One region of the Plantactinospora sp. WMMC1484 genome, then DNA from elsewhere that is predicted to be linked to it. Evidence: riboswitches for the same ligand, from Rfam matches in the RefSeq annotation. Region 1 holds a riboswitch; each other region holds the start of a gene.
The links. A riboswitch is a leader RNA that binds a small molecule or an ion and turns the genes downstream of it on or off. The one in region 1 is predicted to bind cyclic di-AMP.

Region 1 (7,652 bases):
CTGTGCGGCGAGACGCTCCGCGAGCTGACGCGCGCCCGGTGCGTCCGACATCGAGGTGACCCCGCCCTTCTCCGGGTGCAGGTACGACCACCGACCGTGCTCGGCGGCGAGGGAGGGGTTGACGAACCATCCGCCGGTCTGCCGCGGCAGGTCGAGGCGGCGCAGCCGCACGTCGGTCCCGAGTTCGAGCCGGGTGGCCGGTGCGCCGTCACCCTCGTCGTCGATCTCGGCAAGCAGGCTGAAGCTGAACACGCCGAACGGGGTGGGCCGGTATGTGGCCCGGCTGCCGTAGACCGCCAGTCGCGTCGCCGGGTCCTGCCAGTCCCGGTCCTCCTCCGCCGCGCGCTGGAACACGGTCGCGTAGTCGACGGCCAACTCCAGTAGCTGTTGCGCCAGGCCATCGGGCGCGGCGGCATCCGGCGCCGCCGGCAGCACCGGAATTCGAAGCAGGCACCAACCCGGCGTCGACAGCGGCGGCGGCGCGGTCATCGGGACTTCCCTTCCGGGGCCGGCCTTGCGTTGACCAACCTGGACGGTCGCATCGCCGCGTGCGGCCGCATGGTCGCGATGTCGATGCGCGCCTGCTCCAGCTGCCGCCGCAGCTCCGGATCCGTCGAGTCGCAGCCCTCGGCCAGCGCGAGCGCGGCATCCAGACCGATGTGGTAGCTGGCGCTCAACATCAGCAGGAACTCCTGCCGCAACGCCGGCGAGAACAGCCCGAGTCGCCCTGCCCGGGCCATCGCGTCGAAGCTGTGCAGCATCCCGGTCAGGCCACGCCGGGCCAGGGTGTTCCGGGCGACCGCGTCGGCGTAGGTGGCCTGCCACGCACCGGGCACCGGCCCGGGGCCGAGCAGCGCCAGCAGCCGTTCGGCGAGGCCGATCGCCACCCCGGGCATGTTCGCCAGAAACAGGTCCGGATCGGCATAGATGCCGACCGGTCGACCGGCCGGAACGTCGGTCATGTCGACCACGTCCGTCGGCGACACGTGGACGCCGCTGGCCCGCAGGGTGTGGCTGGCGGTCGCGAGCAACCCCGGCCCCTCCCACGGGTGCACCACCTCGAGCCGGCCCCGGTCGACGAGGACGGTGGTGCGCCGGCCCGCCACGGGCTCGCACCCCATCGCCATCACGGCAGCCCGGTGAGATCCCGAGCCGAACCGCCAGCACCCGTCGAGCATCAGCCCGCCATCCGTGCCGGTCCGCAACCGCCCGACCGGGGCGACCACGCCGTACAGCTCGTTGTCGCCCACGTACCACCTCGACAGCAGGTCCGTCGTCGCGTAGGTGGACAGGTAGTGCGCGGTGCCGTTGGCGATCATGCAGAGCCACGCGTGGCTGGCGTCCCTGTGCGCGGCGCTCCGAACGAGGTCCAGGCCCGCAGCCAGGCTCTGGACCTCATCCGGACCGTTCCGCAGCCACAGCAACGGAGAGCTGAGCTGTTTCACCGGTCGTAAACCAACCTCACGGAACGTCGTGAACCAGACCTACGGAACGTTGTAGAACCGAACCTGCGGAACTCAGTAGCTGCCACCGGGAGGGGGCGGGCCACAGTCGATCGAGCCGCAGACGGCCCGGGTGACGATCGTGATCGTGCGGGTGACGCATGCGACGGTGGTGCCGCCCGCGGTCTTGTCCCAGGTGTCGACGTCAACCCCGGCCAGGTCGAGGTCGTCGAGGTCGACGAAATACTCGGCCTGGTCAGCCACGGTGACAGCCGCGGCGTTGTTGTCGGCCATACCAGTCCCTTCTCGGATCCGTTAGGGCTTCCTGCCACGCGGAGGTTCCGCGCCACGCCCTGATTGGTGGCCAGTATGTGCAAGGCGCTTATGCGTCGACTATGCGTCCGCTGTCCGGCTCGGCGCCGCGCGCTCATCCACAGCACGGGGGCTGGTCAGGACGACCCCGGCCCGTCCCGCCGACGGGACGTGTGCCGGTGCTCCACTCCGGTGGACGAGGCGTGCCGGTCGGCGCCGCAAGGGCACAATTTCCACACCGGAGCACCCCAAATCCACGGAAGCGGCCCGGTTGATCAGGTAGTCTGACCCCGGTTTCGCCCGGTGGCGCACCCCTCCGCGCCGGCGTCACCGCCGCCGAGTCACCCGAACGGGTGAGCCGGGGACCCAGGTAGTTGGGGTGAGTCCGCAACCGCGGTAGGGGCCTTGTTCCGTCCCCGAACCCGTCAGCTAACCCGGTAGGCGGGCGACGGAGGGACATGCATGACGGGATCCACACGCCAGCGGATACCGCTGGCCCTGGCCCTGATCGCCGCGTTCGGCGCGCTCGCCGGAGCGTCGCTCCAGCCCGGCGCGGCAGAGGCGGACAGCCCTGCCGTGCTCGGCGACGAGGGCGACACGCCGCTCTTACGCGACGTACTCGAATCAACCGGTCGCGGCTACCTGCAGGCCAAGAGCGCGCTGGCCAGCACCCAGGCCCGGCAGGCGAGGATCGCCGCCGAGCTGCGTCGGGTCGAGGCGCGGATCACGGAGTTGCGGCCCCGGGTCGAGCAGGTGGCCCGGGCGGCGTACCGGACCGGCCGGATCGGGCCGGTGATGGTGCTGCTGCACAGCGGCTCGGCGGACGAGTTCCTGGAGCGGGCCCGCGGGCTGGAGGCGGTGGCCCTGCGGGACAACGAGGTGCTCCGCTCACTGCGCCAGGCCCGGGAGCGGGCCGCGCGGGCGAAGCTGGCGCTGGATGCCGAGGTCGCCGAGGAGCGCCGGCAGCTCGCCATCATGCTGCGGCAGAAGCGGGCGGCCGAGCGGGCGCTGGCCCAGGTCGGCGGGGCCTCCACCGGAGGCTTCGTCTCGGCGACCTCACCGGTGGCCCGTCCCGCGCCACGCGGCGCCGACGGCGGCTGGCCGGCACAGTCGTGCGGCAGGCCCGACCCGACCACCTCGGGCTGCGTCACGGCACGCACCCTGCACGCGTACTCGGAGGCACGGCGCGCCGGGTTCACCCGCTACACCTCCTGCTACCGCCCCGGCGGCCCGTACGAGCACCCGAAGGGGCGGGCCTGCGACTTCTCGGCCGAGGCGGGTGGCTTCCGGGGTGACGCTACCGGCGGGAACCGGACCTACGGCAACAACCTCGCGGCGTTCTTCGTCCGCAACGCCGACCGGCTCGGTGTGCTCTACGTGATCTGGTACCGGCAGATCTGGCTTCCGACGACGGGCTGGAAGTCGTACAGCGGGGCGCACGGAGACCCGTCCAGCGACCACACCAACCACGTGCACCTGTCGCTGGTCTAGTCAGCTGTCGCTGCTCCGGTCAGCTGTCGCTGCTCCGGTCAGCTGTCGCTGCTCCGGTCAGCTTCCGCTGCTCCGGTCAGCCCGGCTCGCCCTCCGGGGCACGCCGGACCGGGGCCCGACCCGCCGGCTGGGCCGGCTGCGGTCGCGAGGCACGGACCGGAGGGATCGGCCGGGTGACCGCCTCCAGGCAGGTCACCTGGACCTTTTCGCCGTGGTGCAGCAACTCCAGGGTGTCGTCCGGCTCGCCGTCGCGCAGCGAGTACGTCGCCTCGCCGGCCCGGACGTCCACCCGCAGGTGCACGCCCCGGTAGCGGAGCGAGAACTCCAGCCGGTTGATCCGGCTCGGCAGCCGGGGTGCGAAGGAGAGCGTCGGGGTGTGGTCCCGCATGCCGCCGAAGCCGGCCACCAGGGCGATCCAGGCGCCGGCCAGCGAGGCGACGTGCACGCCGTCCCGGGTGTTCTGGTTGAGGTCGTGCAGGTCCATCAGGGCCGCCTCGCCCAGATAGTCGTGCGCGAGCTCGAGGTGCCCGACCTCGGCCGCCAGCACCGCCTGGGTGCAGGCCGACAGCGACGAGTCGCGTACCGTCCGCCGCTCGTAGTAGGCGAAGTTCGCCGCCTTCTCCTCGTCGGTGAAGGCGTCGCCCCGCCAGTGCATCGCCAGCACCAGGTCGGCCTGCTTGAGCACCTGCTTGCGGTAGAGGTCGAAGTAGGGATAGTTGAGCAGCAGCGGATACTGCTCCGGCGGGGTGTTCGCGAAGTCCCACTCCTGATAGCGGGTGAAGCCCTCCACCTGCGGGTGCACGCCCAGCTCCGCGTCGTACGGGATGTGCATGTCGTGCGCGGCGTCCCGCCAGGCGGCCATCTCCTCCTCGTCGACGCCGAGCTTCCACGCCTCGGCGCTGTGCCGGGCGGCGGCGTCGGCGGCGGCGAGCAGGTTCCGCTGGGCCATCAGGTTGGTGTAGACGTTGTCGTTCTTGACCGCGGTGTACTCGTCCGGCCCGGTCACCCCGTCCAGGTGGAACCGGCCGTGCCGGTCGTGGTGCCCGAGCGAGCGCCACAGCCGGGCGGTCTCGACCAGCAGTTCCAGCCCGATCTCGCGCTCGAACTGCTCGTCCTCGGTCGCCTGCACGTACCGGCGCACCGCGTCGGCGATGTCGGCGGCGATGTGGAATCCGGCGGTGCCGGCCGGCCAGTACGCCGAGGTCTCCTGACCCCGGATGGTGCGCCACGGGAAGGCGGCGCCGCGCAGTCCCAGCGTCCGGGCCCGCTCCTGGGCGAGGTGCAGGGTGGAGTGTCGCCAGCGCAGCGCCGAGGCGACCGCCGAGGGCAGCGTGTAGGTCAGCACCGGCAGCACGAACGTCTCGGTGTCCCAGAACGCGTGCCCGTCGTATCCCGGACCGGTCAACCCCTTTGCCGCGATCGGCCGCAGTTCGGCGCGGGCGCCGGCCTGGAGCACGTGGAAGAGGCCGAACCGGACCGCCTGCTGCACCTCGGGGTCGCCCTCGACCTGCACGTCGGAGTCGTCCCAGAAGGTGTCGAGATAGCCGTGCTGCTCCGCGCAGAGCCCGTCCCAGCCGGAGAATTTGGCGCCGGCCAGTGCCGCCGCCACCTGGTCGCGCAGGGCCGGGCGGGAGCGGCGGCTCGACCAGCCGTACGCGACGTACTTGACGATCCGGAGCTGCTCGCCCGGCTTGATCACGGAGGTGACGGTGGTCCGGGCCCAGTCCTCGTACGCCTCGGTGCCGACCAGCTTGCGCTCCGGGCCGTGCACCTCGTGGCTCATCGAGACGGCCACCCGCAGCCCACTTGCCTTGGTGCGGTGGATCAGCAGCGCACCGTCGCCGTGCAGCAGGTGCTCCTCGGCCTGCAGCGGCGACTCCAGCACCGCCGCCACCCGGGGGTCCCGGCTCTGCGTCGGAAGCTGCTCGTTGGCGACCAGCTCCGACTGGATGATCAGCCGCATCGGACCGTCCACCGGCTCGACCCGGTATTCGATCGCCGCCACCGAGCGCTGGGTGAAGGAGACCATCCGGGTGCTGCAGATCCGCACCGTACGCCCGGCCGGCGAGCGCCACTCGACCGAGCGTTGCAGGGTGCCGGCGCGCAGGTCGAGCACCCGCTCGTGGCTGAGCAGTTCGCCGTAGCGGACGTCGAAGGGCTCGTCGTCGACGAGCAGCCGGATCGGCTTGCCGTTCGTGACGTTGACGATGGTCTGGCCGGATTCGGGGAAGCCGTAGCCGGCCTCGGCGTACGGCAGCGGCCGCAGCTCGTAGAAGGAGTTCAGGTAGGTCCCCGGCAGGCCGTGCGGCTCGCCCTCGTCCAGGTTGCCGCGCAGCCCGATGTGCCCGTTGGAGAGCGCGAACACCGATTCGGACTGGGCGAGTACGTCGAGGTCGAGCCGGGTCTCCCGGACGTGCCACGGCTCGACGGGGTATGCCCGTTCCCGGATCATCGCCCCCTCCTCGCGGTCGGGCAGTTCTCCGCGGTCGGGCAGTTCCTCACAGTCGGGCAGTTCCTCGCGGTCGGGCGGCTCGGTCTGGTCACCGGAGCACCTCCGGACCGGTGTCGACTCCGGTGAGCAGTTCGGCGAGGTCGCTGACCACGACGTCGGCGCCGTGTTCGCGCAGCGCGTCCGCCTGCCCCACCCGGTCGACGCCGATCACGTAGCCGAAGTCGCCGGCCCGGCCGGCGGCGACGCCGGCAAGCGCGTCCTCGAAGACCGCGGCCTGGTCGGGACGGACTCCGAGCAGCTCCGCCCCGGCCAGGAAGGTGTCCGGGTGAGGCTTGCCGCGCAGCCCGCGCTCCCGGGCCACCACTCCGTCGATCCGGCCCTCGACCAGGGGTTCGAGGCCCGCCGCCGCGACGACGTCGCCGGCGTTGGCGCTGGCCGAGACGACGACCCGGCGCAGTCCGGCCGTCCGGGCGGCGTGCAGATAGTCCACCGATCCCTGGTAGGGCAGCACACCGTCGGTGTGGATCCGGTGCAGCAGCAGGACGTTCTTGCGGTTGCCGACCCCGTGCACGGTGTCGGCGCTCGGCGGGTCGTCCGGGTCACCCTCCGGCAGGACGATCTGCCGGGAGGCGAGGAAGGTCCGCACGCCGTCGGCCCGGGGACGGCCGTCGACGTACCGGTTGTAGTCGTCGCCCGGATCGAACGGCCGGAACGGCTCGCCGATCGCCTCGGCTCTTCGCCGGAGAAACTCGTCGAAGGTCTCCGTCCAGGCGGCATTGTGCACCCGGGCGGTCTGGGTCAACACACCGTCGAGATCGAAGAGACACGCGGTCACGTGCGCGGGTAGGCCCAACACGCCTAACAACCTAACCGGGTTACCACGTCCCGGCACGGTTTCGCCTTCGGCCACGCCGGATGCGTAGCGAGGAGCCTCGGCGGTGTTGACTCACGGATGCTCGGCGTGGCCCTGGGTGTGCCCGTGCCCGGTGGGTGGCCGGCCGGGCCGCTGACCAGGCTCGACCACCACGAACTGCCCCATCATGCCCCGGTCCTCGTGGTCGAGGAGGTGGCAGTGGAACATGTACGGCATGTTCGGGTCGGCGTGGTCGGTGAACCGGGCGATGATCCGCATCGGCCGGCCGGCCGTCAGCAGTACGGTGTCCTTCCAGCCCGCGAGTTCGGGCGGTGGCGGCGCACCGTCGACCGAGAGCACCTGGAACTGTACGTCGTGCACGTGGAAGCTGTGCGGCGTACCGTCCTGTTTGACGAGTTCCCAGATCTCGGTGGTGTCGCGGGTGACCGCGAAGTCGATCCGTTCCGGGTCCATGGCGCGGCCGTTGATCTGCCGCCCGCTCAACCGGAACCTCCGCTGCGTGACCGCCGACGCCGGGTCGAGCGGGTCGATCGGCACGAGCCGGGTCGGCACCTCGGGTGCCGGGGCGAGGGTGCCGGCAGCACGCAGTTCCAGCACGTCGAAGGTGTCGTCACCGCCGGTGAAGCGGCTGTTGAAGAAGTCGACGCCGGTCTCGGGCGGGAAGCTGCGCAGCACCGCACGCTCCCCCGGCCGCATCGACACGACGACCTCCGCCCGTTCGCCGGGCGAGAGCCGGATCCGGCCGGTCCGGTGTGGCGCGGCCAGCAGCCCTCCGTCGGTGCCGATCAGCGCGAAGCCGCGCCCGTCGGCGAAGCCGAAGTCGTAGGTCCGGGCGTTGGAGCCGTTGAGCAGCCGCAGCCGGACCCGCTCGGTCGAGACGTCGAGGTATGGGCCGACGGTGCCGTTGACCAGCAGGGTGTCACCGAGGATGCCGACGCCGCCGAGTGCTCCCCGGCCGTGGTCGAGCCTTCCGCCGGAGTCGAACTTCCGGTCCTGGACGATCAGCGGGAAGTCGTCGACCCCGTACCGCCGGGGCAGCGCGAGCCGGTCGGACGCCCCGTCGTCCAGCAGGAACATCCCG
Region 2 (6,934 bases), 790 kb from region 1:
CGATGGTGCGGCGACATCACGTACATCAACACCTGGGAGGGCTGGCTGTACCTGGCCACCGTCATCGACCTGGCTACCCGCCGGGTCATCGGCTGGGCCACCGCCGACCACCTCCGCACCGACCTGCCCGCCCAAGCCCTGTCCAACGCCATCACGTCACGACGACCGACCGGGCCGGTGATCTTCCACAGCGACCGCGGCTGTCAATATACGAGCGGCCAGTACGCCCACCTCGCGAAGCGGCACAACGTCCAACTCTCAGCCGGACGCAAGGGGCAGTGCTGGGACAACGCCGTCGCCGAATCGTTCTTCGCCACCATCAAAACCGAGCTACTCGACCGGCGGGCCTGGCCCACCCGGGCCGCCGCCCGCACGGCGATCTTCGACTGGATCGAGGGCTGGTACAACACCCGCCGCCGGCACTCCACCCTCGGCTACCTCAGCCCCGCCGCCTACGAGGCCACCGCCTATACCAGCAGACCACTCGGCAAGCTAGCGTGAGATCAACTTATCGACCCTGTCCGTCGAATCGGGTCAAGTCCAGGGGCCAGCACCCGGGACCTGATGGCTCGGATGGGCCACGACTCACCACAAGCCGCGCTGATCTACCAGCACGCAACGGCGGAAGCCGACCGGGCCATCGCCGCCGCCCTGGACGCGGCCGTACGCGGCGAGGAGAAGGCCGAACGCAAGAAGGCGAAGAAGGACGCCCGTAAAGCGGACAAGAAGTCCGGCGGCAAGAAGGCCAAGAAGAAGGCACGCAAGACGGATGGCACGCGGTCCGGCGACCCGGACGACGGTGCGGCCGGTGCCCTGGTGCACCGGGGCTAATGGCACGCCAATGGCACGCGACATGATCACGAATCTTGGAACATCGAAGGCCCTGGCTGGGACTGACGTCCTGACCAGGGCCTTCAGGTTGGAGCGGGTGACGGGAATCGAACCCGCACTGTCAGCTTGGGAAGCTGATGTTCTGCCATTGAACTACACCCGCGAGCGGACCCCACTGTACCTGGTTGGGTCCGATCATGCACTCGCCCTCCCCGCGTACGCCCACGGCTGCTCTGTCACCCGGTCGGAGCGGGTCGCGGACCACGCCGTGCCGCCTCGTTTGCAACAGGGACAACGGCAGGTAACGTCCGCCTCACCTGCAACTATGGCTCTGCGTTATCGCGGCGCCACTCTGTGAAGGCAAAGGGTGAGGCAATGGCGTTCCGTGGACTGCGATGGTCGTCGCGTTCGACCGGTGTGGCGAGTGTCTTTCTCGTCCTGCTGCTCGGACCCGGTCCGGTGGTGGCGGCGCCGCTGGAGTCGGCCGGGGCCGTGGACCCGGATTGCGCCGGCACGGCCGCCGGTGACCCGCACGCGAACGCACGCGCCAAGGCGAGGCCCGGCGCCCCGCACGCGGCCGAGCCGAACGAGCTGACCGCGGCCGAGGCGGCCGCGCAGGACCGGGCGGTCGATTCGGCGTACGCCCGGCGGGTCGGTGTCGCACCGCTCGGCGTACCGCACGGGAAGGTCGGGATCACCGTCGACGTGGTGTTCCACGTCATCGCCGAGCGGCGTACCCGGGCCGGCGGCGACATCCCGCTGGCGCTGATCGAGGCACAGGTCAAGGTGCTGAACGACTCGTTCGGCGGGCGCACCGGTGGCGCCTGGACACCGTTCCGGTTCAAGCTCAGGCAGGTCAACCGGGTCGTCAATCCGGCCTGGTATCCGATCGTGCCGGAGAGCTCGGCCGAGGCGCAGATGAAGCGGGCGCTGCGGGTCGGCGGCAAGCACACCCTGAACGTCTACACCGGACTGCTGGACGAGGAGTTGCTCGGCTGGGCCACCTTTCCGAAGCAGGACCTCGACCCGTACGACGGGGTGGTGGTGCTCGGCGAGTCGCTGCCGGGTGGGACGGCGGCGCCCTACAACGCGGGGGACACCGCCACGCACGAGGTGGGGCACTGGCTGAACCTCTACCACACCTTCCAGGATGGCTGTGACGGCCAGGGCGACCACGTGGTCGACACCGCCGCCGAGGCGGAGCCCGCGTTCGGCTGCCCGGAGCGACGGGACTCCTGCGCCACCAGGCCCGGCCTCGACCCGATCCACAATTTCATGGACTATTCGGTCGACGCCTGCATGTACGAGTTCACGTACGGACAGGTGTTCCGAATGATCAAGGCATGGAAGGCGTTCCGGGAGCCGTAGGCGGCAGGACGGTGACGGGTCACGGGGTCGGGACCGGCTCGGATTCGGCGGCGCGGCGGCGGCCGCGCCGCCGTGCCGCGGTGACCGGGCCCTCGGCAGCGGGGCCGGTGAGGGCACCGGCCGGGTCGAGCCAGACCTGCACCGCGGGTCGTTCGGAGCGCTCCCCGGCGAGCGGGGTGGCGCCGTTGCTGCCGTGTCGGGCCACCATCGCCACGTCGACGGTGAACTCGAAGAGCCGCCAGTCGACCTGGGGTGCGGCCCGCAGGTTGCCGGCGAGCTGCTCCACCCGGGCCTGGTCGGTCACCGGTCGGGCCCGGCCGGCGACGTACGCCTCGTCGTCGCTGTCTTCGGGCGGGAACGAGTGCAGGGCATAGCGACCGTCACGCTCGAGGTCGCGCCGCTTCGGGGAGTCGACGACGAAGCAGAAGAGCCCTTCGTCGGTGATGACCGGCGAGACCGGGTGCACCCGCGGCCCGCCGTCTGCGCGCACGGTCGCGAGATAGCCGAGACCCGGCCCGTACTGCTGGATGAGGACGCGGATCGCGTCGGCGAGGCGGGGCTCGTCGGAGGCGAATTCGGACCAGGATGCCATGCGCACATTCTATCGAACACCTGTTCGATCACCTACCCCGAACCGGCCCCGAACCGGCCCCGAACCGACCTGATCCCACCCTTCGGCGAGGTCGCGGCCGGTGAGCTTCCCGCCACTCGCTAAGGTGGCACGGTGCTGCTCTCCGACCACGACCTGGTGATCGAGATCAAGGCGGGCCGGCTCGGGCTGGATCCGTTCGAGCCCGCGCTGGTGCAGCCGTCCAGCATCGACGTACGCCTGGACCGGCTCTTCCGGGTCTTCAACAACCACCTCTACACGCACATCGACCCGGCCGTGCAGCAGGACGACCTGACCTCGCCGGTCGAGGTGCCGGACGGCGAACCGTTCGTGCTGCACCCGGGCGAGTTCGTGCTCGCCTCCACCCTGGAGGTGATCTCCCTCGGCGACCATCTCGCCGCGCGGCTGGAGGGCAAGTCCAGCCTGGGCCGGCTCGGCCTGCTCACCCACTCGACCGCGGGCTTCATCGACCCCGGCTTCTCCGGCCACGTCACGCTGGAGCTGTCGAACGTTGCCAACCTGCCGATCCGGCTCTGGCCGGGGATGAAGATCGGTCAGCTCTGCATCTTCCGGCTCTCCTCGCCCTCCGCCCATCCGTACGGGTCGGCCGTCTACGGCTCCCGCTACCAGGGGCAGCGCGGTCCCACCCCGAGCCGCTCCTGGCAGAACTGGCGCACCTGGCCGACCCGCTGAGGCCGGCCCGGCGCAGCTGGACGCGAACAGACACGGGAACGACACGGGAACGACACGGGAACGACACGGCAGAGCCCTCGTCGCGGGTGCGACGGGGGCTCTGCCGTACGAGAGGTCGGGTGACTCAGCCGGGTCTGCCGAAGCTGTGGATCTGGCCGTCGTCCATCCGCTTCATCTTGATCGGCTCACCGGCCCGGGAGGCGTGCACGATCCAGCCGTCGCCGACGTACATGCCGACGTGGCTGAGGTCGGCGTAGTAGAAGACCAGGTCACCGGGGCGTAGGTCGGAGCGGCTGATCCGCTTGGTCTGCCCACGCTGCGCACGGGCGTTGTGCGGCAGCGACACACCGCCCTGCCGCCAGGCGGCGAGGGTCAGGCCGGAGCAGTCGTACGCCCCGGGGCCGTCCGCGCCCCAGCTGTACGGCTTGCCGATCTGGGCGCAGGCGAACTTGACCGCCTTGCCGGCCGCGCCGCCGGGGTAGGTCGACGGGCAGGGTGCGGGCCGCAGCGGGCCGGCGGAGCCGTTCCCGTACGCCTTGATCCGCAGCTCCTGGAGCTTGTCGATCTCGGCGTCGATCTCCTTCTTCTTCGCCGCCAGCTCCTTCTCGGTCTTGGTGAGCTGGCTGACGAGCCGGTCCAGCGGAGCCTTCTGGGCGGCCAACTTGTTCTTGAGGTCGACGACCGCCTGCACCTCGCGCTGCTGCTGCCGGGCGAACTGGTCGAGCACCGAGAGCTGGCCGACGAGCGCGGCCGGGGACTTGTTGCTGAGCAGCGCGTTGAAGGTCGAGGCCTTGTCGCCCTTGTACGCCTGCACGGCGAAGTCGCTGACCCGGTCCATCGCCGCGTCGATCCGCGACTGGAGTGGGGCGATCTTCTTCTGCAGGGCGGCGGCCTGCTTCTTCTTCGCGGTCAGGTCCTGGCGGGTGGAGTTGTGCTTCTCGATGACCGGCTCCAGCTTGCGCCAGGCGACGTCGATCTGCTCTTCGATCTCGGCCACCGACGGCTCGGCGAGCGCCGGCGTCGTGCCGGTGAAGAGCACGGCGGCGCTGGCGAGCACGGTGAGTGCGATGGCGAGAATGGACCTTCGAGTGTGCGGCTTCGCCGTCCCGGCTCCGGCGCGAGATGCCGGCCGGAGGGATGGCGACCGCGGTGGGGCAGGGGGAGCCACCGGGGTCCGTACTCCTTCTTCCGTAGCCCGCCTACCGGGTTAGCTGACGGGTTCGGGCGGGAAGATTGTCGCCCTTCCGCGTGCGACGCGGATTCACCCCATGGTGCCCGGGTCCCCGGCTCGCTCTCTGTGACGATTCGGCGGTGTCGAACCGTCGCCGCCCGGGCTGGGCGACCTGCCGTCGGTTCGACGGTCCCCAACCTTAGAGAAGGGTGTTATCCAAACGCAACCCACGATCTGGATCGATTCGTTTCGTGTCAGACCGGTCGCGGATGGTGTGCGCCACCATGACCATCCCAACACTCTCGGTATCGATGAAAACTTTCTACATGATGATGACCTTCCTCGGCATGTATTGACCGCCGGTGGGTGGCGGGTGGAGGGTGATCAGCAAGCCCACCCCCGGCTCTGGGAGGTTCCATGCGTCGCAGCACAACTGCACTGAGCAGGCGAATCGCGCTCAGCACCGCCGTGGCCGGCGTCGCCGCGCTGCTGCCGGCCGGCACCGCGCCCGCCACCGCCGCACCACCCGAGGACCGGCAACGGGAGTACGCCGCCGCGGCCGCCGAGTTCGGTGTACCGGAGAGCGTGCTGCTCGGCGTCTCCTATCTGGAGTCCCGCTGGGACACGAACGCCGGCACGCCGAGCACCAGCGGCGGCTACGGACCGATGCACCTCACCGACGTCGCGGGACTGGCCGGCGAACCGGAGGAACATCCCGAGCACGGCGAGGACCGGCGCGGCGACCCGGCCCGCCCCGCCCGCCCGGCAAGCACCCCGGCCAGCCCGGCCGGCACCTCCGCCGGGCCACATGTCGGCGACGGGAGCGGTGCCGCGCCGCCCGGCGGGCAGACGCTGGACTCCGCCGCCGCGCTGACCGGCGTCGACCGGGCGAGGCTGCGTGCCGAACCGGAGGCGAACATCCGGGGTGGGGCGGCGCTGCTGGCGTCGTACCAGAAATCGCTGGCCGGGCCGACGGGGCGGGCCAGCGACCCGGCGGCCTGGTACGGCGCGGTGGCCCGGTACGCCGGCAGCGACCGCGCGGACGCCGCCGCGGCCTTCGCCGACGAGGTGTACCGGACCATCGCCGACGGCGCCACCCGGACCACCGACGACGGCCACCGGATCAGTCTTGCCGCCCGGCCCGGGATCGTCCCGCAGCGCTCCTGGCTGGACCGGCTCGGCCTGCCCGGCCGACCCCGCCCCGACGGGCTGGAGTGCCCGCGCGACATCTCCTGCGAGTGGATCCCGGCCCCCTACGAGGCGTTCGGGGACGGCGACTACGGCAACCACGACCTCTCCGACCGGCCGGCCCGGCAGAAGGTCGAATACATCGTCATCCACGATACCGAGGGCAGCTACGACACCACGCTGCGGCTGGTGCAGGATCCCACCTACGTGAGCTGGCACTACACGCTCCGCTCCGCCGACGGGCACATCGCGCAGCACGTCAGGGGCGCCGACGTCGCCTGGCACGCCGGCAACTGGTACGTCAACGCGAAGGCGATCGGCCTCGAACACGAGGGCTTCGCCGCCCAGGGCACCTGGTACACCGAGGCGATGTACCGGACCTCGGCCAAGCTGGTCCGCTACCTCGCCGACCGCTACGACATCCCGCTCGACCGCGACCACATCATCGGCCACGACAACGTCCCCGGCATCCTGCCGGCGAACGTGCGCGGCATGCACTGGGACCCGGGCCCGTACTGGGACTGGTCGCACTACTTCGACCTGCTCCGGGCGCCGTTCCGGGGCATCGGCATCCCCGCCGCCGGCCTGGTCACCATCGACCCCGACGTCGCCACCAACCGGCCGGCCTTCACCGGCTGCGAGGCGACCGGCGTGCCGTGCCCGGCCCGGGGCTCGTCGGCGGTGATCCTGCGCGCCGCACCCGCCGCCGACGCGCCGCTCGTCAACGACCTCGGGCTGCGCCCCGACGGCACCCCGAACACGATGCACATCTCCGACCACGGGGCGCGGGCCTCCGCCGGGCAGACCTACGCGCTCGCCGGCCGGCAGGGCGACTGGACCGCGATCTGGTATCTCGGGCAGAAGGCCTGGTTCCACAACCCGAGGGGCAACCCCACGGCAAGGTGGTCGGTCGGGCTGGTCGCGACGCCGAAGCCGGGCCGGGAGACGATTCCGGTGTACGGCAGGGCGTACCCGGAGGCGGACGCCTATCCGGCCGGCGTGCCGGTGCAGGCGGTCACGCCGTTGCAGTACACCCTCACCGCCGGGCAGCGCTACGCCGTCGGCAACGTGCT
Region 3 (7,652 bases), 1.2 Mb from region 1:
GTGCTGGCCGGTGCCGGCCACGCCGCCAAGATCCGGGCCGAGCTTAACTACCTGGCCTCCGAATACCCGGGTGACGGCTGGGACACCACCGAGAAGCGGCTGGTCGAGGCCGGCGTCTTCGAGGCCTGAGTTCCCGGAACAGCACGTCAGTTCCCGGCACCGCACGTCCTACACCTCCGTAACGCCCCGATCCCGGTTCCACCGGTGTCGGGGCGTTACGCGTGTACGGGGTACGGCCCCGCCCGGGAGGTCCGGGGATGGTTCGCCGGCACTGTGGGCGGGTAGTTCCCCTCCAGTCCCGGCAGCACGCTCCCGGCCCCGATGCGGAGGTGACCATGGCCGAGTCGGTTCAGGTACGGCTCAGCGACGGTGTCCGGCTGCACGCCGATGTCGCCGGCCCGGAGACCGCCCCGCTCACCGTGGTGCTGCTGCACGGCTGGACCCTGGACCGGCGTACCTGGCACCGGCAGGTCACCGGGCTGCGCCAGGCGTACGGCGACACCGTCCGGGTGGTCCGCTACGACGCGCGGGGGCACGGGCGGTCCGATCCGACCAGCCTGCGCTCGGCCACCCTGGACCGGCTCGGTGACGACCTGGCCGAGGTGCTCGCCCGGGTGGCGCCGAGCGGGCGGGTGGTGCTGGTCGGGCACTCGATGGGCGGCATGACCGTGATGGAGTACGCCCACCGGCATCCCGCCGACTTCGCCCGCCGGGTCGCCGGAGTCGTCTTCGTCTCCACCACCGCCGAGGGGCATACGCACACCGCGTACGGCGTGCCGGCCCCGCTCGCCCGGCTGATCCGGATCGCCGAGACCACCGGTGCCGGGCTGCTGGCCCGGTTCGGCGGATGGCGTACCCCGGGTCCGCTGCTCCAGGCGCTCCGCCCGACCCTGCGCTGGCTGCTCTTCGGCGACACCTGTGACCCGGCCGACATCCGGCTCACCACCTCGGCGGTGTCCCGGGCCTCGCTCGTCTCCGTCGGCGGCTTCCGGCCCTCCATCGGCGCGCAGCACCGGCTGGAGACGCTCAGCACCCTCGGGGAGGTGCCGACCGTCGCCCTGGTCGGGGACCGGGACCGGCTCACCCCGCCGCCATGCACGGAGTCGATCGCCGCGGCGCTGCCCTCGGCCGAGCTGACCGTCTGCCCGGGCGCCGGGCACATGCTGATGCTGGAGCGCCCCGACGAGGTCACCACCGCGCTGCGCTCCGTCGTCGGCCGGGCCCTGGCAGCGACGAAGATCACCCGTGCGGCGGCGGCGCCGGCCGGAGTCAGGCGCGCCGGGGCCAGGCAGGCCGGGACCAGGCGCGCCGGGGCGAGGCGGACCGGGGCCATCGTCGTGCAGCCCGGGCGGCTCGCCGCCGGCCGCGGCGCGGCATGCCGCTGAACCGGACGGAGACGCTCCGGGACGGGCACGGACGAGTCGCGGCGGGCGGGCACGGCGTACCCTCGCTTCCTGGCAATTGCGCGGCGCGCGGCCGCCCGGCCCACCGGTGCCGGGCGGCGGTGGCGCCGCACGTCGATCTCCGGGAGCAGACGCGTTGACCGACCACACCACGCTGCGGCAGGAGATCGAGGCCGAGCAGCGCCACCTGGACCGGGTCTACGCCCGGCTGGCGCAGTTGCGGCGTTCGGCCCTGCTGGCCGAGCGGGACGGCTACCAGCTCGCCCGGGTCGGCACCTTCGGCGCGCTTGTGGAACGGGACGCGATGGTCTTCCACGCCGCCCGGCGGCGGCACACCCTGGACGCCGAGCACGAGGGTCTGGTCTTCGGCCGGCTCGACCTGCTCTCCGGGCAGGTGCTGCACATCGGCCGGCTCGGCGTACGTGGCGAGCACGCCGAGCCGCTGGTGGTGGATTGGCGGGCCCCGGCGGCGGCCGCCTTCTACCAGGCCACGGCGGCGGAACCGCGCGGGGTGGTCCGCCGCCGGGTGATCACGTCGAGCGGCGAGCGGGTGACCCGGATCTCCGACGACCTGCTCGACCCGGCGGCGGCGCCGGACGGGATGCGGGTGGTCGGCGACGGCGCCATGCTCGCCTCCCTCTCCCGGACCACCGGTCACGAGATGCGGGACATCGTCGCCACCATCCAGCGGGAGCAGGACGAGGCGATCCGCTCCCCGGCCGGCGGGGTGACGGTGGTCTCCGGCGGCCCGGGCACCGGCAAGACGGCGGTCGCCCTGCACCGTGCCGCCTACCTGCTCTACTCCGACCGCAACCGGTTCGCCGGCGGCGGGGTGCTGGTGGTGGGGCCGTCGGCGGTCTTCGTCGACTACATCGCCTCGGTGCTGCCGTCACTGGGCGAGAACGCCGCCACCCTGCACTCGCTGGGCTCGCTCTTCGAGGGGGTCGCGGCGACCCGCACCGACCCGGCACCGGTCGCGGCGATCAAGGGGTCGCTGCGGATGCGCCGGGTGCTGGAGCGGGCGGTGCGCGACCAGGTCCCGGACGCCCCCGGTGAGCTGCGCCTGCTCTACCGGGGCGAGCTGCTCCGGCTCTCCGGCGCCGAGCTGGAGCGGATCCGGAGCCGGGCGCTGCCGCCCGGTGCCCGCCGCAACGAGGTCCGCCGGGCCGGCTTCGACGGCGTCTTCACCGCGCTCTGGGCGCAGGCCCAACAGTTGCGGGTCGGCCGCCTGCCGGACCAGCGCGGCTTCGAGGACGAGATCGCCGAGCGCCCCGAGTTCCGGGATTTCCTGCGCGCCTGGTGGCCCCGGCTGCATCCCCGGCACGTGCTGCCCTGGCTGGCCGAGCCGGAGCGGCTGCGCCGGTACACCGCCGGCATCCTTTCCGGGGCGGAGACCCGGCTGCTCACCGAGGCGTACCGGGGGGCGGGCGGCGCCGGGCCGGATGCGGCCGGTCCGAGCGTCGCCGACGTCGCGCTCCTCGACGAGCTCGACCACCTGCTCGGCCGGCCGCCGCGGCCGGCCCGGCGCAGGCGTGACCCGTACCAGCTCCCGGGTGGGGTCCGGGAGGTGACCACACACGCGGACCGGCAGCGGGCGGCTCGCCGGGAATCCGCGCCGGACCGGCCGGAGGACTACCGCGAGTACGCACACGTGGTCGTCGACGAGTCCCAGGATGTCTCTCCGATGCAGTGGCGGATGCTGGGCCGGCGCGGCCGGCTGGCCTCCTGGACCGTCGTCGGCGACCCGGCACAGACCGCCTGGACCGGCGATCCGGCGGAGCTGACCCGGGCCCGGGAGAAGGCCCTCGGGCGCCGTCCCCGGCACGAGTTCGTGCTCACCACCAACTACCGCAACTCCGCGGAGATCTTCGCGGCGGCGGCCGAGGTGATCCGGGAGGTCTCGCCCGACCTGCCGCTGCCGGTCGCGGTCCGGGCCACCGGGGTGCCCCCGGTCGAGCTGGTGGTGCCGGCGGCCGAGCTGCCGGACGCGGTCCGGGAGGCGGCGGCGAAGCTGCTCACCGAGGTCGAGGGGACGGTCGGCGTGATCACCCCGCCCGCCCGCCGCGCCGAGGTCGGCGGTTGGCTGGCGTCGGCCCCCGACCCGCGCCTCCAGGTGGTGGACACCATGCAGGCCAAGGGCATGGAGTACGACGGTGTCGTGCTGGTCGGTCCGGCGGAGATCCGGGCGGACTCGGCTGCCGGGGTACGCACCCTCTACGTCGCCCTCTCCCGGGCCACCCAGCGGCTGACCGTCATCGACGTCGAGGGGTGAAAGGGCCGCCCGGCGGGCGTCGAGGCTCACCGATAGTTAGCGGCATCTTAAGTTTCGGGTGAAAACTGGAGGACTTTGTCCGGATACATCCCCGCGAATGGGCAGGATTGCGAATCTAACTCCGGCAACGCCCCGTATCCCCGACAGGCAACTGCCGGTAGGCTCGGCTCCGGTCTCCGCCGGGCGGCGCCCTCCGGCGCCTGCGGGGGCCGTCGCCTAATCGCACCAGCGAGCCGGGGAACCACGTACCAGGGGTGTATCCGCGCCAGCGGTAGGGATCTTCCGTCCCGAACCCGTCAGCTAACCCGGTCGGCGGCTGACGGAAGGACATTGTCATATGCCGTTCCTGGCACCCATCCGAATGGCTCCGGCGTCCGCGCGGAGAGCCGGCGGACGATCGCCCCGGAAGGCCGCGACACGGCCGAGCACGACGGCGACCATGGTGATCGCCGTGGGCATGACCCTCGCGGTACTCGGCGGCGCACCCGCCACCGCGGCCCCGGAGTACGCCCCACCCGGGGCGTTGGCCGCGGCACCCGGCGGCGACGACATCGACGGCGGCACCGACAGCCTGCGCGAGCAACTGGAAGCCGCCAGCAAGGGCTACCTGACCGCCAAGAACAAGTTGGACAACTCCGTCAAGCGGCAGAAGGACCTCAACACCGAACTGGCCGCCCTGCGCACCGAGGTGGCGACCCGGAGCGAGCGGGTCGCCGAGATGGCCAGCATGGCGTACCGGACGGGCCGGCTCGGGCAGGTCTCCGCACTGCTCAACAGCGGCTCGCCGACCAGCCTGGTGGACCGGGCCGCCGCGCTCGACACCATCTCGGCGAACGAGAACCGCGAACTGCGCGGACTGCAGGAGACCCTGGACCGGGAGACCCAGGCCAAGGCTGCGCTCGACAAGGAGGTCGGCGAACAGCGCAAGCAGGTCGAGGTGATGGAGACCCGCAAGAAGCAGGCCGAACGGGCCTTGGCGGCGGCGAACAACAGCGGCGGCGCCAGCGCGGGGATCAGCGGCAGCGGCGGCGGATCGGCCCGTCCGGCACCCCGCAACTCCGACGGCTCCTTCCCGAACGAGTCGTGCAGCCTCGACGACCCGACCACCAGCGGCTGCATCACCCCGCGCACCCTGCACGCGCTGAAGCAGGCCCAGGCGGCCGGCTTCACCCGCTTCGTCTCCTGCTTCCGCAGCGGCGGCAGCGGCGAGCACCCCAAGGGGCAGGCGTGTGACTTCGCCGCCCAGAAGAACGGGTTCGGTGGGGTGGCCACCGGCGGCGACCGGACGTACGGCAACAACCTGGCGGCGTACTTCGTGCGCAACGCCAACCGGCTCGGTGTGCTCTACGTGATCTGGTTCAAGCAGATCTGGCTGCCGAGCAGCGGGTGGAAGGCGTACAACGGGGGCAACGGCGACCCGTCCAGCGACCACACCAACCACGTACACCTGTCGATGAACTGACCGGGCCCGCCCGGACTCCGGCCGGCACCGCCCACCACCCCTGGGCAGTGCCGGCCGGCGGTCGTCGCGCGGCAGCCGTCAGCAGCCGATCCGGCTCGACCCCAGCGCCACGTCGTCGAACCAGAGCGTGTCGGCGCCCTCGCCGTAGCTCTCCCAGCCCAGCCGCAGGTCGGTCAGGTCCGGCCGCCAGTTCGTCCGGTTGTACCACTGTCCGTCGACGTCGTGCGTGGGCGTGCCGTCGGCGGTCAGTCCCACCACCGCCGTGCCGTCGACCCAGGTGGAGAGCCGGCCCTGCGCCCCGTCCACCATGAACTCCAGGCAGGTCCACCGGTTGACCGGCAGCGGTGCGCTGAGCGCGACACCGCTCGGGCTCTGCTCCGGCAGGGTGGCGTCGTCCGAGGCCCGATTCCATTGCAGGGCACCGTTCTGCCCGCCCATCCGCAGGTCACGGTTGCCGTCGGCGGCATCCCGCATGGCCAGGAAGGTCACGTGCGAGGTGGGCAGTGCGGTGGTGTGCCGGACCCAGAGCCGGGCGTAGCGCACCGTGCCGAGCCCGCCGAGGCTGCGGGTGGAGCCGACGAAGACGTGGTTGCAGTAGCCGACGGCGCCGTTGATCCGCACCGAGCGGCTGCCCTGGTGCGCCACCGAGGTGTCGATGCTGGCGGTGCCGCTCCCGGAGCAGTCCGGGTAGCTCACGCTCCAGTCACCCGACGGGGTCGCCCCGGTCTGGTTCTCGAAGCCGTCGCAGAGCACGGCCGCGCCGCAGCCGCTCGGCGGCGGGGTCGTCGGCGGGGTCGTCGGCGGCGGGGTGACCGTCGGCGGGGCGGTGGTCGGCGGGGTCGTCGGTGGCCGGGTGGTCGGCGGCGCGGTGGTGGGTGGCGTGGTCGGCTCCGCGCCGTTGCAGGGCTCGCCGTTGAGGGTGAACCCGGTCGGTGCGGCGGAGCTCGCGGCGTAGCTGCCCTGGACGCCGAACTCGGTCGAGCCGCCGGCCGGCAGCGACCCGTTCCAGGCCACGTTCCGGGCGGTGACGGCCGCGCCGGACTGGCTGACCTGCGCGTTCCAGCTGTTGGTGATCCGCTGGTCGCCGCCGTAGGTCCAGGTGACGGTCCAGCCGTCGACCGGGGTGTTCCCGGCGGTGACCCGGATGTTGGCGGTGAAGCCGCCGCTCCACTGGTTGGCCTGGTAGTCGACCTGGCAACCGGCGGCGGCCCTGGCGGGCGGTACCAGGGTCGAACTGACCACGGCGACGCTGCCCGCCACGATCGCGGTCACCGCGGCGACGGCCAGTGACACGCGACGGTACGGTGTGGAAACCCTCATCGGAGATCGATCCTCTCGACAACTGCCGGCTCTCTCACCGCCTCCGGCGGCGCCGGCACTGCTGCTGACGACGACGGGCGGCACACGCCTGCCGCGTGCCCGCCCTGCCCTGCGCCCCCGCGATCGGCTCCCGCGAGCTGGTGCGCCGCCGGTCGGACCCTCCCCGGAAGCCCGCCCGGTTCGTCCAATGCCGACGCCCGGCTCAGCCTAGAGACCGATATCAATGCCGGCAACCGGCTCAGGCGTCAAATGCCGACGACCGGCCCAGGCGTCAAATGCCGGCGACCGGCAGGGGCATCGATGCATCGATGCCGGCAGCCGGGGTCGCCGGTCGGCGCGGGGTTCCGCCGGGTTGGCAGCGACAATGGCGGGGTGATGCTCGCCCGCTCGCTGCTGTTGTTCCTGCTCGCCGCCGTCGCCGAGATCGGCGGCGCCTGGCTGGTCTGGCAGGGCGTACGCGAGAACCGAGGGCTGCTCTTCGTCGCCGCCGGCATGCTGGCGCTGGCCGGTTACGGCTTCGTCGCGGCGTTTCAGCCCGACCCGCACTTCGGCCGGGTGCTCGCCGCGTACGGCGGCGTCTTCGTTGCGGGCTCGCTCGGCTGGGCCGTGCTGGTGGACCGGTTCCGTCCGGACCGCTACGACCTGGCCGGCGCCGCCGTCTGCCTGCTCGGTGTCGCGATCATCATGTACGCCCCGCGCGGCTGACCGCGCCGACCTCGTGCGGCACTACGTCGAGCTACGTATCCGGGGCATCCACACCGGCCCGACGCGCCACGTCCGACGCGGCGGCAGCATGACCGGTATGACGCTCTCCCCGCCCTGGCGAAAAGCCCTTCTCACCCTGCACGTCGTCACCGCCGTCGGCTGGCTCGGGGTCGACGCGGTGCTGTTGACCCTCGGCGTGGCCGGTGCGCGCGGCGCGGACCCGGACCTGGTCTACCCGATGCTGGCCCTGGTCGGGCAGTCCGTCTTCGTGCCGCTGAGCGTGCTCGCCTGGCTGGTCGGGTTCGCCAGCGCGCTGCTCACCCCGTGGGGCCTGCTCCGGCACCGGTGGGTACTGGTCAAACTGGGCATCACCACGGTGATGCTCGGCGCGGTGCTCTTCGCCCTGCTGCCCAACCTCCGGGCCGCCGAACTCGGCGCGGCGACTCCACCGGACGCCCGGCAGGGGCTGCTGGCGGCGCCGATCGTCTCC

Region 2: it holds a riboswitch for cyclic di-AMP, as region 1 does, so the genes downstream of both, ACN28C_RS05050 (NlpC/P60 family protein) here and ACN28C_RS08495 (coiled-coil domain-containing protein) in region 1, are expected to answer to the same signal.
Region 3: it holds a riboswitch for cyclic di-AMP, as region 1 does, so the genes downstream of both, ACN28C_RS13765 (coiled-coil domain-containing protein) here and ACN28C_RS08495 (coiled-coil domain-containing protein) in region 1, are expected to answer to the same signal.

The regions. Positions count from the first base shown of each region.
Region 1 is NZ_CP186055.1:1,931,277-1,938,928, reverse strand. Features, by position in the region: gene ACN28C_RS08510 (thiopeptide-type bacteriocin biosynthesis protein) at 1-489, opposite strand, end outside; gene ACN28C_RS08505 (hypothetical protein) at 486-1,445, opposite strand; gene ACN28C_RS08500 (hypothetical protein) at 1,518-1,736, opposite strand; cyclic di-AMP (ydaO/yuaA leader) riboswitch at 2,079-2,213, shown strand; gene ACN28C_RS08495 (coiled-coil domain-containing protein) at 2,217-3,245, shown strand; gene ACN28C_RS08490 (glycoside hydrolase family 65 protein) at 3,322-5,697, opposite strand; gene ACN28C_RS08485 (HAD family hydrolase) at 5,786-6,553, opposite strand; gene ACN28C_RS08480 (multicopper oxidase family protein) at 6,644-7,652, opposite strand, start outside.
Region 2 is NZ_CP186055.1:1,143,156-1,150,089, forward strand. Features, by position in the region: gene ACN28C_RS05020 (IS3 family transposase) at 1-501, shown strand, start outside; gene ACN28C_RS05025 (hypothetical protein) at 574-831, shown strand; tRNA gene ACN28C_RS05030 (tRNA-Gly) at 921-994, opposite strand; gene ACN28C_RS05035 (zinc metalloprotease) at 1,207-2,199, shown strand; gene ACN28C_RS05040 (pyridoxamine 5'-phosphate oxidase family protein) at 2,219-2,791, opposite strand; gene dcd (dCTP deaminase) at 2,924-3,502, shown strand; gene ACN28C_RS05050 (NlpC/P60 family protein) at 3,627-4,559, opposite strand; cyclic di-AMP (ydaO/yuaA leader) riboswitch at 4,683-4,823, opposite strand; gene ACN28C_RS05055 (N-acetylmuramoyl-L-alanine amidase) at 5,091-6,934, shown strand, end outside.
Region 3 is NZ_CP186055.1:3,118,805-3,126,456, reverse strand. Features, by position in the region: gene ACN28C_RS13780 (hypothetical protein) at 1-129, shown strand, start outside; gene ACN28C_RS13775 (alpha/beta fold hydrolase) at 336-1,385, shown strand; gene ACN28C_RS13770 (HelD family protein) at 1,540-3,675, shown strand; cyclic di-AMP (ydaO/yuaA leader) riboswitch at 3,879-4,006, shown strand; gene ACN28C_RS13765 (coiled-coil domain-containing protein) at 4,115-5,137, shown strand; gene ACN28C_RS13760 (cellulose-binding domain-containing protein) at 5,216-6,430, opposite strand; gene ACN28C_RS13755 (YnfA family protein) at 6,833-7,162, shown strand; gene ACN28C_RS13750 (hypothetical protein) at 7,260-7,652, shown strand, end outside.